DNA from 2 places in the Paenibacillus lutimineralis genome. Region 1 is predicted to be linked to the other one. Evidence: riboswitches for the same ligand, from Rfam matches in the RefSeq annotation. Region 1 holds a riboswitch; the other holds the start of a gene.
What was found. Region 1 has a riboswitch for ZMP and ZTP ahead of EI981_RS21375 (bifunctional 5,10-methylenetetrahydrofolate dehydrogenase/5,10-methenyltetrahydrofolate cyclohydrolase). Riboswitches for the same ligand answer to the same signal wherever they lie in the genome.
Positions count from the first base shown of each region.

Region 2: another riboswitch for ZMP and ZTP. It lies ahead of EI981_RS26645 (TIGR01440 family protein); the one in region 1 lies ahead of EI981_RS21375 (bifunctional 5,10-methylenetetrahydrofolate dehydrogenase/5,10-methenyltetrahydrofolate cyclohydrolase).

Region 1 covers NZ_CP034346.1:4,777,592-4,784,218, forward strand. The annotation lists gene EI981_RS21350 (leucine-rich repeat domain-containing protein) at 1-1,280, shown strand, start outside; gene EI981_RS29790 (hypothetical protein) at 1,396-1,560, opposite strand; gene EI981_RS29795 (GyrI-like domain-containing protein) at 1,498-1,674, shown strand; gene EI981_RS21360 (VOC family protein) at 1,712-2,110, opposite strand; gene EI981_RS21365 (GNAT family N-acetyltransferase) at 2,612-3,457, opposite strand; gene EI981_RS21370 (cyclodeaminase/cyclohydrolase family protein) at 3,984-4,619, opposite strand; gene EI981_RS21375 (bifunctional 5,10-methylenetetrahydrofolate dehydrogenase/5,10-methenyltetrahydrofolate cyclohydrolase) at 4,612-5,475, opposite strand; ZMP/ZTP riboswitch at 5,585-5,672, opposite strand; gene EI981_RS21380 (50S ribosomal protein L25) at 5,978-6,562, shown strand.
Region 2 covers NZ_CP034346.1:5,967,933-5,974,559, forward strand. The annotation lists gene EI981_RS26625 (AtpZ/AtpI family protein) at 1-149, opposite strand, end outside; gene wecB (non-hydrolyzing UDP-N-acetylglucosamine 2-epimerase) at 290-1,444, opposite strand; gene upp (uracil phosphoribosyltransferase) at 1,477-2,106, opposite strand; gene glyA (serine hydroxymethyltransferase) at 2,418-3,665, opposite strand; gene EI981_RS26645 (TIGR01440 family protein) at 3,714-4,298, opposite strand; ZMP/ZTP riboswitch at 4,575-4,657, opposite strand; gene EI981_RS26650 (low molecular weight protein arginine phosphatase) at 4,904-5,503, opposite strand; gene EI981_RS26655 (manganese efflux pump MntP) at 5,567-6,127, opposite strand; gene EI981_RS26660 (Na+/H+ antiporter) at 6,224-6,627, opposite strand, start outside.

The DNA of each region.
Region 1 (6,627 bases):
TAACGCGGGATTTCTTGGATGAACGGTTCAAAGCCTATGTTCTGGACAATTTTTGCGGGAACCGGGAGAAGATCCAGCTGGGTGATTTAACTCAAGTTACCTCTCTCCAAATAACAAATCAGCGATTTACAAGTCTTGACGGCATTGAGCATTTCCCTTCTCTTCAGGAGCTAGATTGTTCGTTTAACAGCTTGGCAGAGCTTGATATTAGTAAAAATATAAATCTGAGAGTTCTGAATTGTGCCAGCAATAAATTAACCGAGCTGAACATCAGTCATAATTCGAATCTAGAGAAGCTATCCTGCGAGTATAACAAGCTAATTCAACTAGATAGCCGACATAACCCTTTATTAAGGGAGTTGAACTGCAACAAGAATGATATTCCCTCGCTAGATATGAAGCATAACGTTTATCTGGAGCTCTTGAATTGCGGCTTCAATCGTTTTCGCAACCTGGATCTTTGTCAGAACAAGTTGCTAATTAAGCTCGATTGCTGTTGGAACCTTATATCGGAGCTGCATCTGGATCAGAACCCGGAATTACAAGAGCTGAACTGTAATTATAATTCCTTATTCGATTTGAACCTGGATCAGAATATTCTGCTTATCCGCCTGGATTGCGGCAACAATCATTTGATCAGCCTAACTATGAAGAATAGTGCGAAGCTGCTTGAAGTCCGCTGCAATAACAATCATCTGACGAGCCTCAATCTAAGTGGAAATCCGGAGCTGCAAAGCTTAAGATGCTTCAATAACCATATCTCTGCATTAGATCTCAGCCAACAAATCCATTTAACCGAGCTCTACTGTTCCGAGAATAAAATCTCCAAGCTGGACACAAGTCTTCATCCAAAGCTGGAACGTCTTGATTATTCCAATAATCTAATCCTGGAACCTGACCATACGATTTCGGGAGTCGGAATCTTTGCATATGATGTCTCCTTTTCTTCCTATGCAACGACACTTCATTTTATGGGAAAAGAGCTTGCCACAACAGTAGATGTCCCATTCAAAACAGATATGGAACAGCTAACTCCTCTTATCCGTGGCGCCTGGGGGCATATGGATGAGCTTGCCGAGATGGCGCTTGCCGCTGTTGCCGAAGCCCATCCTGACGAAAATGTATCTGAGTTGATCCTGTCTGTCCTTGAATTTCATAAGGACGGTACATTTCGTTTAGGGTATGATGCAGGCGATACCCCCGCCGGGCAGCTATATATTTACATCATTTTTAATAAAGACCTGCAGATCAGCGACGATCTCATCTATGAGACTTATTGATAACCCTGCTTCTTCAAATAAATCTAAAGGAATAACAACGATAAATCATGATTATTTAGAGAGAATGAACTAGGTTGTTCAGTATATTAAGGATCATAGCGATCGTAGGCTTAACCTAGATGAACTGGTCGAATACGCTAATTCCGCAAAATATCATTTCAGCAAGCAAGAGCAGGATGGTATTAGCTACAAGAGGCTGCCCGGCGGACTGAATGCCTTGTTCCAGTTCTACGATATACCTGATAAGCTCGGTATCACCTATCAGAGTATATTTGCGCAATGGCTGCCGAATAGCGAGTACGACCCTGGCGAGAGACCGTGCCTGGAGTTCTGTATGAATGACCCTTCAACCGACCCAGATGGAAAGTGCAAGGTAGATTTGTATATCCGATAAAAAAAGAGGGCGGATTAAAGCTCTTCCCCCTCTTCATCTATTCGTTCTCCTTAGGCCATCCGCCCCATATCCCCAAAAAGTTCCCGCTCGGGTCGAAGAACTGGAAGGAGTATCCCCCTCCCTGCTTATATACCATTTCTTTGACTTCCACACCTTTTTGATTCATTTCTTCATAAAGCTCTTTAATATTATCGACCTGAAAAGTGAAAAATGGCTTCCGTTCGCCGGATGCCGAGACGAAATCCATTTTTGGCTGGTCATCCGAGCGAATCAAGCCAAATCCGAGACCATTCAAGTTTAACCATGCTCCATCATCGCCCTCATTGTACGGAAAACATAAATCAACGCCGAACAGATCCGTATACCACTGCATAGATTCCTTTACATTTCTTACTGGCAGCTCGACAATTTGAAGATGAAAAGCTTTGGCTGTCAAATTTTCCCCCTCCTCAATGATTTCATTCCCGATGTACAAAGTTGTTTTCCTAATAATACCATATAGGGAATGCTAGAGTCTCATTTGGGAATTTTGTGTTTGCTACTATCGGTAATTAGAAGCACGAAATAGTAGCTGATGAGCTAATCAGAGTTCTAACGGAAATGAGAGGCGCTATTGGGGCGAAAAAGCAACTTTAAAAAATCTAAGGGAAATGAGCGACCTTATTACGGGGATTTATTGTGAAATGGAGCTAATCGGTAGACAATAGAGGCACAGATTTCCGTTACATTTTCATAATAGCCGAAATCTTCGAAATAAGGGCTGTGGCTTCCGTTAGCAATCGAACCACGCGGCAAGTGAATAGGCAGGCAGCAAAAAAGGCGGACTGCCTTCCCCTCTCACCAGATAAGCTAGGTAAAGCAAGGGAAGGCAGCGCACATTTACTAACCATATATTCATCATACCAATGGAAAGACTACCATTATCATAGCATTGGGTCTAAATAGAGATATTGTCTGTACGGGTAAACGCAAAATCGTAACCTACATACCGATATGTAACCTGAAATCCAAGACGCTCTGCTACCGCAACCGATGGTTTGTTTACCTCCATGCAATCCCAATATGGAACCTGATCATGGTTCAGACAGTCTTTAACAAGACAGTGAGCTATCTTTTGTCCCAATTTCTTTTTCTGATGTTCTTTGACAGTCTCGATATCAATACAGTGGATATTTCCAAGCACGAAGCCGGAGAAACACACGCTTACGACTTCTCTTTGGTGAACGATACAATAGCCAATACCTTTATTGATGAAATCCTCAGGACTGGACCAGAATTCGTCAATTTTCAAGCGCAGAAAATTAGCATTTATAGCTGTCTTATTCCCTAGAAGGTCAGCGTCTATTTTTACCACTTCGTACCCTTCTTTAAGCTCAGGCTCATTATTGTTGTCGAAATCACTAGATTTCAACCGATAAACCCTCTGATTCCATCTCCCTAAATCTCGATGTGCAAAGACTCTTTCAATCGTACCGTACCACTTATCATGATTGCCTATAGCTTCGAAGCAATCTAATCCAACTCGCTGCGCTTCCGGAACGATAACTGAGTCTATGAAGCTATTCAATTCTTGATTGAATAGCTCATTCTGCTCATCGCCTATAAATAAGAAACCGTCATTATTGCCTAACCAAATGATCCCTGAGGTCGGTGACATTCGATCATCAACAAATATTCTCCCCGGGTTAACTCCCTCAACAACGGCTGCAGCTTCCATTTGTCCTTGTGGATTAAGCAAGTGTCTGCATTTTTTGAACTCGCCTCTATCCAGTTCCGTTATCATTGTCTTCCCGCCTTTTTAATTATTCAATTAATGTCAATAGTCCTTAGTAATTACTGCGACTACTCCAGACATTAGCATATTGTACAACCGATTGTTAGGTATTTTATGGTTATAGTTCTTCTTGACATATATCATTGCTAAACTAGACTAGGGCTTACTGTTATCGGTATATAGGCGCAAAAATGTTGTAGCTGATGAGCTAATCTAAGTTCTAACGGAAATGAGAGACGCTATTGGGGCGAAAAAGCAACTTTAAAAAATCTAAGGGAAATGAGCGACCTTATTACGGGGATTTATTGTGAAATGGAGCTAATCGGCAGGCAATAGCGGCACAGATTTCCGTTACATTTTCTAAATGGCCGAAATCTTCGAAATAAGGGCTGTGGCTTCCGTTAGCGATCGACCACGCGGCAAGTGAATAGGCAGGCAGCAAAAAAGGCGGACTGCCTTCCCCTCTCACCAGATAAGCTAGGGAGCAAGGGAAGGCAGCGCAAATTCACAAACCTGACGGGTCTACTCTAGTGAATCAACTCTGGATTCTATCCTGAATAGTCCGCGACGCTTTATTCTTCAAATCGCTGATTTGCTGCATTAATGAGGACACCTTATCGGCATACTGCTGCTTCAATTCCAGATCCTTTAGCGAGGCCAAATTGATATCAACGGTCAGCAGAGCTGATTGGGCAGCCGCTTCGAAGAGGATGGCGCTGATGCCGAGATCGGAAATGACATTTTTGTTCGAGGTCTCGGCGATATTATATACACACTCTATACCAGTCCTGCACACTTCCATAAGCTGAACCGGGACTTCAATCGCATTGATCGTGGCCTCATGGATCTCCTGCTTACGAGCCAACTTCTCCTCCTCCGTGTCCTTCGGCAGCTTCAGAGCGTCCATGTAGTTGTTAAAAGAAGCGATATCGCTATCAAATAACTCCCTGCACTCCTCGTTCAGGCGATTCATCGTATACATCACTGCGGAGATTTGCGGTTCGATATCAGCGAACTTCTCCCCTTGCGATAAATTGCCTACCATCGAGGTCATTGCGGTGCCGAGTACAGCCACAAGCGCTGCAACACTGCCGCCGCCCGGGGTAGGACTTGAACTGCTTGCCTTACTTACGAAGCTATCAATAGAATCTAGCCATGTAATCTCACTCATGCTTGCCAGCCTCCTCACGTTGAATCTCCATAGCCTTCAGTAGATTCTCGTACAAAATAGAGGTCGTTAATGTACCAACACCGCCCGGTACAGGCGATATCGCTTGCACGTGGTCAGCTACGTCAGTCGCGACATCCCCTACCATCTTTCCATCCTCCGCTTCATTAATCCCTGCATCAATAACGACCAAGTCTGCATGAACCATTTGCTTGCTCACTACTTCGGCTCGTCCAACGGCCACAAATGCAATCTCAGCATGACTTAAATGTGAAGCGATGTCCGGGGTACGAGAATGACATACGGTCACCGTGGCATTCTCTCGCTGCAGTAAATGAAATAGCGGCATCCCTACCGTTTGCCCCCGGCCAACCAAAGTAACGTTCTTGCCTGCCAAGCTATAGCCATAATACTTAAGCAGCTTGATGCATGCCTGTGGTGTAGCAGGATAAAGTCCGGCTTCTCCGGTTACAGTAGCTAATTTATTCGCCGGTGTTACGCCGTCCACGTCCTTCTGTGGTGAAATCGCCTGCTCGATTTTAGCCGCAGAAATTTGCTTAGGCAGGGGTAGCTCCAGCATAATCCCATGTACCTTCGGATCCTGATTCAACTCAGCAACCAGCTGCAGGATCTCCGCTTCCGTTACCTCCGCATGAAAATCATGAAGCGTGAACTGAACGCCCAGCTTCTCGGCGATTCTCTGCTTGGCCTTGGCATAATAGGCAGAGGCCGGATCTCCTTCAACCAGGATCGTTGCCATATGGGGCTTAATCCCCTGGGTTTTCAGTTCCTCTACTTTTGCCCGAATCGTCTCATATACTTGATCCGCCGCCTCTTTTGCCTTCATAAGCAATGTCATTTTAAGCATCCTCCCCATCATTTTGTTGGACCAATCTATCCACTTGCTCGCAAAAAAAGCAAAAAAAGCATCAACGAGCGCCCCGTCAAATTGACGAGACGTCCGAAGATACTTTTCCCCAGGCGAACGGAAACGTTTATCAGCCATATGCTCCCTCGTGGTTAATTCCACTTGCTTCGCCAGTCACATACAGCACTATTTCTTTCATATTAGCAAAAATTTGAACGAATGAAAACCTGCGGTCGAAAAATTCCATAATAAACCAGTATGTGGTCGACAGAACCATTTTTCTATGTTATCGTACCTATTAATAAGGCATTTCGTTCCGCTGAGAACGAAGTGCCTTAGCGCGTATTTATACGACTTTTTACATTAAATGTATTAAGGATGGTGATGTGATGGTGCTCATGCTTCCCCAGCTACGGGGGGCGAAATCCGTAGTCATATAGACGATAGATTTTGAGGGCATTGAATACCAACTATTTCAGAGGAGTGTAGTATGATGAGAACATGTTTTCAAGTTGAAGAACGTATACCTATGAATCGAACGGGATTGAAGCGACTGAGGAATTCGGGACGGCTTCCTGCTGTTGTATTCGGATCTGGCACAGATAATCAGAACATCCATTTGTCCACGAAGGAATTCGGTAAATGGATAAGACGAGGCAGTGGCGGTATTATTGAACTGAATCTTGAAAATCATGACTCGATTCCTGTTCTTCTGGAGGCGATTCAGCGCGATCCGGTAACACAGGAATATATTCATGTGGATTTCCTTCGTGTCAAGAAAGATGAACTGGTGCGGACCAAGGTCAACATCGAGTTCGCTGGTACTCCGAGAGGTACGAAGCTGGGCGGGATCGTCCAAACCCAAAGTACCTTTATTGAAATCGAATCCTTCCCGGACAAGATTCCAGGTTCGATTATCGTGGATATCAGTCATCTTGAAATCGGGGAATCCATCCACGTTGGCGACATTGAGCTTCCAGATGGGCTCGTCCTGATCTCGGCCACGAACGAGCTGCTTGTCTCGGTAGTGACTCCGAAGGTTCAGGCAGAGGATATCGAGGCGACCGTCGAAGCTTAATATATAAATTAAACTATTACAGTTATGCCTTGACTTATTTAACCTGTTTCAGTATAATCCCAATA
Region 2 (6,627 bases), 1.2 Mb from region 1:
GCAATCCAGTAATTCGGACCATCGAACCTTTCGGCCAACCATCTTGAAACAAAAAAGCCAGCGACGATATAAAAAGCTAGCAAAATACCCGCGCCGCTAATATAAGCAGCGATCATCCAAGGATTTGCATTTTTATCATGATTCTCCATATTGTCAATTCCCAATTCATTTTACTGAATTTTAAGACTTTTTGTCAAACAAGAGAACATCTTATCGACGGCCAACATATAAGCAAACCATACAGTAATACTGTATGCTATCTTGCAAAAAAACACAATTATTGATCTTTCTAAATTGTGAACTTTTTGTGAAATTCTTCTGGTCGTTCATTAATAACACCGAAATGGTGAAGAATCGCATTGACAATTCTTTGAGATGCCTGCCCATCTCCATAAGGATTAGCCGCTTTACTCATCGAATCATATAGTTCACTATCTGTCAGTAACGCCCTCGTCCGTTCATAGACCATCTCCTCATCTGTGCCGACAAGCTCCAGCGTCCCCGCTTCAATCCCTTCCGGACGCTCGGTTGTGTCGCGAAGCACAAGTACAGGAACGCCAAAAGACGGCGCTTCTTCCTGTAAACCGCCGGAGTCCGTAAGGATTAGATGTGTATGTGGATAGAAATTATGCAGATCTACCACATCCAAAGGATCAATAAGTTTAATACGAGGATGGCTGCCCAAAGTTTCATACGCCGGTTCTCTTACCGCTGGGCTCAGATGGACAGGATACACGATCGCTACGTCTTCAAATTCATCAGCGATACGTCTCACAGCACGGAAGATGTTCATGTGAGGCTGCCCCTGTGACTCGCGGCGATGAGCCGTCATCAGAATAAGCCGCTTACCGGCGGCCCATTCCAGCACAGAATTGCTATAATTCTGCTGTACTGTATATTGAAACACATCCGTTACCGTGTTGCCTGTGATATATATGGTTGACTCTGATTTATTCTCTTTGCGCAAATTGCTTGCAGACCAGCCTGTTGGAGCAAAGTGTAAGTCTGCAATTACGCCGGTTAATTGGCGGTTCATCTCCTCCGGATAAGGCGATAATTTATTCCAAGTACGAAGTCCAGCCTCTACATGGCCCACCTTGATTTGCTGCAAAAATGCAGCATAGCTTGCCAGGAATGTCGTGAGGGTATCCCCGTGAACGAGCACGATATCCGGTTTTGCCTCACGTAACACACCCTCCAGACCCTCAAGCACCCGAATCGTAACCTCATTCAGACTCTGATTCGGTTTCATTACATTCAGATCATAATCAGGAACAATTTTGAACACATCCAGCACCTGATCAAGCATTTCGCGATGCTGGGCAGTTACACAAACCACAGACTCAATGTCCTCAGGATGCTTGTTCAGCTCCAGGATAAGCGGAGCCATCTTGATTGCTTCAGGTCTGACTCCGAAGATCGTCATTACTTTAATTTTAGACATGTTCGTTTCCTTTCTCATGATCAAATCATGATCTATTTTGTTCCGTACAAGCGGTCTCCTGCGTCGCCAAGTCCAGGAATAATATACCCATGATCATTCAGACGCTCGTCCAGTGCAGCTACGTAAATATCTACATCAGGATGGACATCATGAACTGCCTTGACTCCTTCTGGAGCAGCGATCAGGTTCATCATCTTAATCTGTGTGCAGCCGCGTTTCTTCAGCGCATCGATCGCAGCAATAGCCGAGCCGCCCGTTGCCAGCATCGGGTCAATGACAATCAACTCACGCTCCTGTACATCGGTAGGAAGCTTAATGTAATATTCCACAGGCTGCAGTGTCTCAGGATCGCGGAAAAGACCAACATGTCCTACCTTCGCTGCCGGAAGCAGTTTCAATACGCCATCAAGCATACCGAGACCTGCACGTAAAATAGGAATCAGACCGAGCATACGCCCAGAGATAACCTTGGCTTCTGTCTCGGTCACAGGAGTCTGAACTTTAATTGTCTCAAGCGGAATTTCCCTCGTAATCTCATAGGCCATCAATGTAGCTACTTCGTCAACCAATTCACGAAAATCCTTCGTATTCGTGTTCATGTCTCGAATGAACGTTAATTTGTGCTGAATTAAGGGGTGATCACATACTATTAATTTTCCCATTATATCCCTCCGGTGGTTGTGTATAACAAAGAATTCTGGTTGCGGCGACATACTCCGAGTTGAATGCTCCACAAATCTCGTATATTATATCACTTTCGCCAATGCATTTTCACCCAAACTTATTCATGTTGCAAATCTTTCAGAAATTAACTATCTTCTATAGTCCCCTGATATATCTGCTTGCATTCAACTTTTCATAACCTCTAGGAGAATATTAAGCATTAAAAAAATGATATCCAAGCGCTTCATATCTATATAAATAGCCGAGAAGCATTGCTTCCCGGCTGGGCAATTCCAAATGAATCTTCTAATTAATAAGTAAGTTCTGAATATAATGGGTAGCGGTCCGTCAAATTGGACACACGGCTACGGCATTCGGCAAGTACTGCTTCATCTTGAGAAGACTTCAAGGTTGTAGCAATAATACGGCCAATCTCCTTCATTGCTTCCTCGTCCATGCCTCTGGAGGTGGCTGCCGGAGTTCCGATGCGAATACCGCTCGTTACAAAAGGACTCGTTGGATCGAAAGGAATCGCATTCTTGTTCACAGTAATCCCGATAGAATCAAGTACATGCTCCGCATCTTTACCCGTGATGTTCAAATTGCGAGTATCAATCAACATCAAGTGATTATCCGTTCCACCGGAGACGAGATTCAACCCTTCAGAAACCAGCGTCTCGGCTAACACCTTCGCATTCTTCACCACATTCTCGGCATATACTTTGAACGAAGGTTGCAGCGCTTCACCCAAAGCGACAGCTTTAGAAGCAATAACATGCATCAACGGCCCGCCTTGTGTACCTGGGAATACCGCCTTGTCGATAGCAGCAGCCCAAGGCTTGCGGCATAGGATCATCCCGCCGCGTGGTCCGCGCAATGTCTTGTGAGTGGTTGTCGTCACAAAATGAGCATGAGGCACTGGGCTTGGATGCAAACCAGCAGCTACCAATCCGGCGATATGCGCCATATCGACCATGAATAATGCGCCTACATCATTAGCGATCTGTGCAATTTTCTCGAAATCAATAATGCGTGGATAAGCGCTCGCTCCAGCAACGATCAGACGAGGGCGATGCTTGAAGGCCGCTTTACGGACTTCATCATAATCGATCAGGAAGCTATCTTCTTGCACACCATAGGCTACGAAGTTATAGAGCAAGCCAGATGCGTTAACAGGACTTCCGTGCGTCAAATGGCCACCATGGGCCAGATTCATACCAAGCACCGTATCGCCAGGCTTCAAAGCGGCAAGATAGACGGCCATGTTCGCTTGAGCTCCAGAGTGCGGCTGCACATTGGCGTGCTCAGCACCAAACAGTTCCTTGGCCCGATCGCGAGCAATGTCCTCAACAATGTCAACATGCTCACAGCCCCCGTAGTAGCGTTTGCCTGGATAACCTTCTGCATATTTGTTCGTCAGAACCGAACCCATCGCTTCCATAACCGCCTCACTAACGATGTTCTCCGATGCAATCAATTCAATGTTGCTCTGTTGACGCTTCAGTTCCAGGTTCATCGCTTCCAGTACAGCCGGGTCTTGCTTTCTCAATTGATCCATAGGTAAATTGCCTCCTTATAATATAAAGAATAATTTTCTTAATTCCTATTAATCACATACGTTTGAGTCTGTTGCTGCTGGTAACTGATATACTGCCCGCTCGCCACCGATCAGCTTAGGACGAGTCCATGCAGCTGTGACACGGGCTTCACCAACGTAACGTCTTGTAGAACGGAAAGGAATGGCAACACGACGCAGATGCATGCCGATAAGCGTCTCGCCAATATCAATTCCGCCATGAGCCTCTATGCTCTCCACCAGACAAGGAGCTTGCAACTGCCTGTAAGCGAAGGCTGCCATGGAACCTCCCGCTTTCCTCACCGGAACCGCCGATACTTCAGTCAACCGTAGACGATCAAGTACTGCACGTTCTACGACCAGAGCCCGGTTCAAATGCTCACAGCATTGGAATGCAACATCAAATCCGTACTTGCTTCGAACCTGCTCGATCCCGGCATACAAGTCGGCTGCGACCGCCTCCGCCCCGGCCGTGCCGATCCGCTGACCGGCTACCTCGCTGGTGCTGGCGCCAACAACGAGCAGATGGCTCGGGCCGAACTTCGCCGTAGCGCATAGCTCTTCCAGTATCTCCACGACCTGCTGTCCAATCTCTGCAATATGTTTCGTTTCCATGATGTTCTGGCACCCCTTCTCTGATTTGAAGTTCGAAATTCCTTGATAGCGCATGTCCTTATTATATACCTAAACCCGGCAAAAATCGTGGCGACAATCTACTATGCAGAACAGCCTCTTATAGTTAGACTATCTTGGCGGATACAACTGCCTGTGCCGGGTTTATGGTTCTTGAACTTGCATGGAATTGGATAACTAGAGAACTTCGGTTCCCAGAGAGAAGTGTGTCATGCCAAAACAACGAAAAAAGAGCATGACAATCACAAGTGACGTCGTGCTCTTTGCCCAGGCGACCGGCCGTATATTCCGATGCTCCATTGTGGTTTGGTCCACTATCGTCGCCAGTTACATCGGATCTTCGTAAAGGTAGTTCAAAAAGTCCGCTTTTGATCACGAAGTGAATCAAGAAGTGGCTCGGCATCGAATCTTGAATTCACCCGGGCCTTCCGGTGCTCACGTACCAACTACGTACGCTCCGCTCCTCACGCCCTAGCTTCATCCAACCTTCTCGGTGCTGAAAACCGGCCTTTTTGAACACGCACTTTTATGACTTTAGAATAAAGCATCCCTTGAATAAATGCAACTGATTATTATGATCTATATCACTATGCCTCGCCGGAGTTCTTGAAGTCAGTCTTCTCTAGCTTGTCCAGCAGTTGCTCCAGTGCGGATCTAATCTCTAGCGCAGTCGCATTATATTCCATCCGGGAACCCCCGAATGGATCGGAAATGTCGTAAGCCGGCATCTGCCGAAGCAACTCCGCAAGCCTCCGTTGTCTTGCCGTATCCAGTTCCTTACCAAGCGCCCGGTCAAGCTCAAGCTCAGCGACCAGTTGATGCAGCTCATCTTGGGCCTCAAGCACTTGTAGATCATTCTCTACATACTCTTTTAACGTATATATTTTATCAGCTGCTACAGGAAAATATTGAATGACATGCCGTCTATGTCCACCAGTCAGAGTAAGAATCAAATCAGCCCAATCAACCAATCCCTCACTTAGCGGTGTTGAAGTAATACGATCCTCAATCCCCTGGTCCCTAAGTACAGCTGCGGCGTGTGCAGACATCGAGGTTCCTTCGGAAGCGGCTACCCCGGCCGAGCGTACATCCAGCGACATCCCACGATCCTTGGCCAGCTTGCGAAGCATTCCTTCCGCCATAGGGCTGCGGCAAGTATTGCCCGTGCATATAAATAATATTCGCATCCTCATGCACCTCCGTTAAAGCCTGACTTCATAGGTTCCTATGAAGTGTTCGTGTTCATTGTATCAAAAGATAAACATCAGTCCAAATGCAAATAGAATCGATCCGCCAACAGCTTCTCCGTAATCCCCCAGACTGCGGCTGACCCCCCGACCGAGCGCCAGCCCGAACAGGGACATCAACCCACCGAACAAACCAAACGTAAGCACCGTTAATAGCAGCTCGCTATGGAACATTCCCAACGAGACGCCAACAGAGAAGGAGTCCACGCTGACGCTTAGGGAGAACAGAAATATGCCTGGCCAGGAACGGTAGTTAATGAACTGATTCGCCCCACTCTTGAGCGAGCTATATATCATATGTCCCCCTAGCAGCAGGAGCAGACCGCCCGACACAAATTTGGTCAAATAGCCTAACAGTTCGCCTACATAATGACCCGTCAGAATACCCAACACCGGCATCAGAATATGAAAGAAGGACACCGTCATAACGATTCGCAGCACATCCCTGCGTCGTACACCATTCACTCCGACACCGATTCCTAGAGAAAAAGCATCCATTCCTAAGGCAATTGCCATGAACAGGATCGTCAGTAACTCTCCGATCCGCTCCAAGGCCTCGTTCATGCAGGTCACCACCTATCGCCGTTGTCCAAAATCACTTGTACAACCATATGCGACAAGCCGTGAATTCATGACACAAGCTGAACCAAGCCTCTGTAATTATTCCTCTCCAACGGTCAAAATTCCCGCCTCGGAGTAATTGATATACTGCCGCAGTTTGCTGGCAGATGTCCAATTAATTTCCCCATTCTCGAACATCGATTGAACTTCATTCCGCTGTGCCTGAATTCCTCGGATTCGAAGCTCATTTTTGTATTGATCCAACAGCTCCTCGTCTTCAATATCTACGGTAACGCCCTTCATACGCTGCTGTACTTCATCGTATTGGGCTAGAAGAGTCCGAGCAGCCTGGCGGTTGTCATCATTCATCGATTCCTGAATTGCCTGGATCGCCGCCTTGGACGTACGTGCCCGAAGTGCGCGAATCTGATCCAGATTCCCGGCTGGAATACGCTTCTTATTGCTCTTCAGGAACAGCTTCGATAATAAGCGACGGAGCCGAT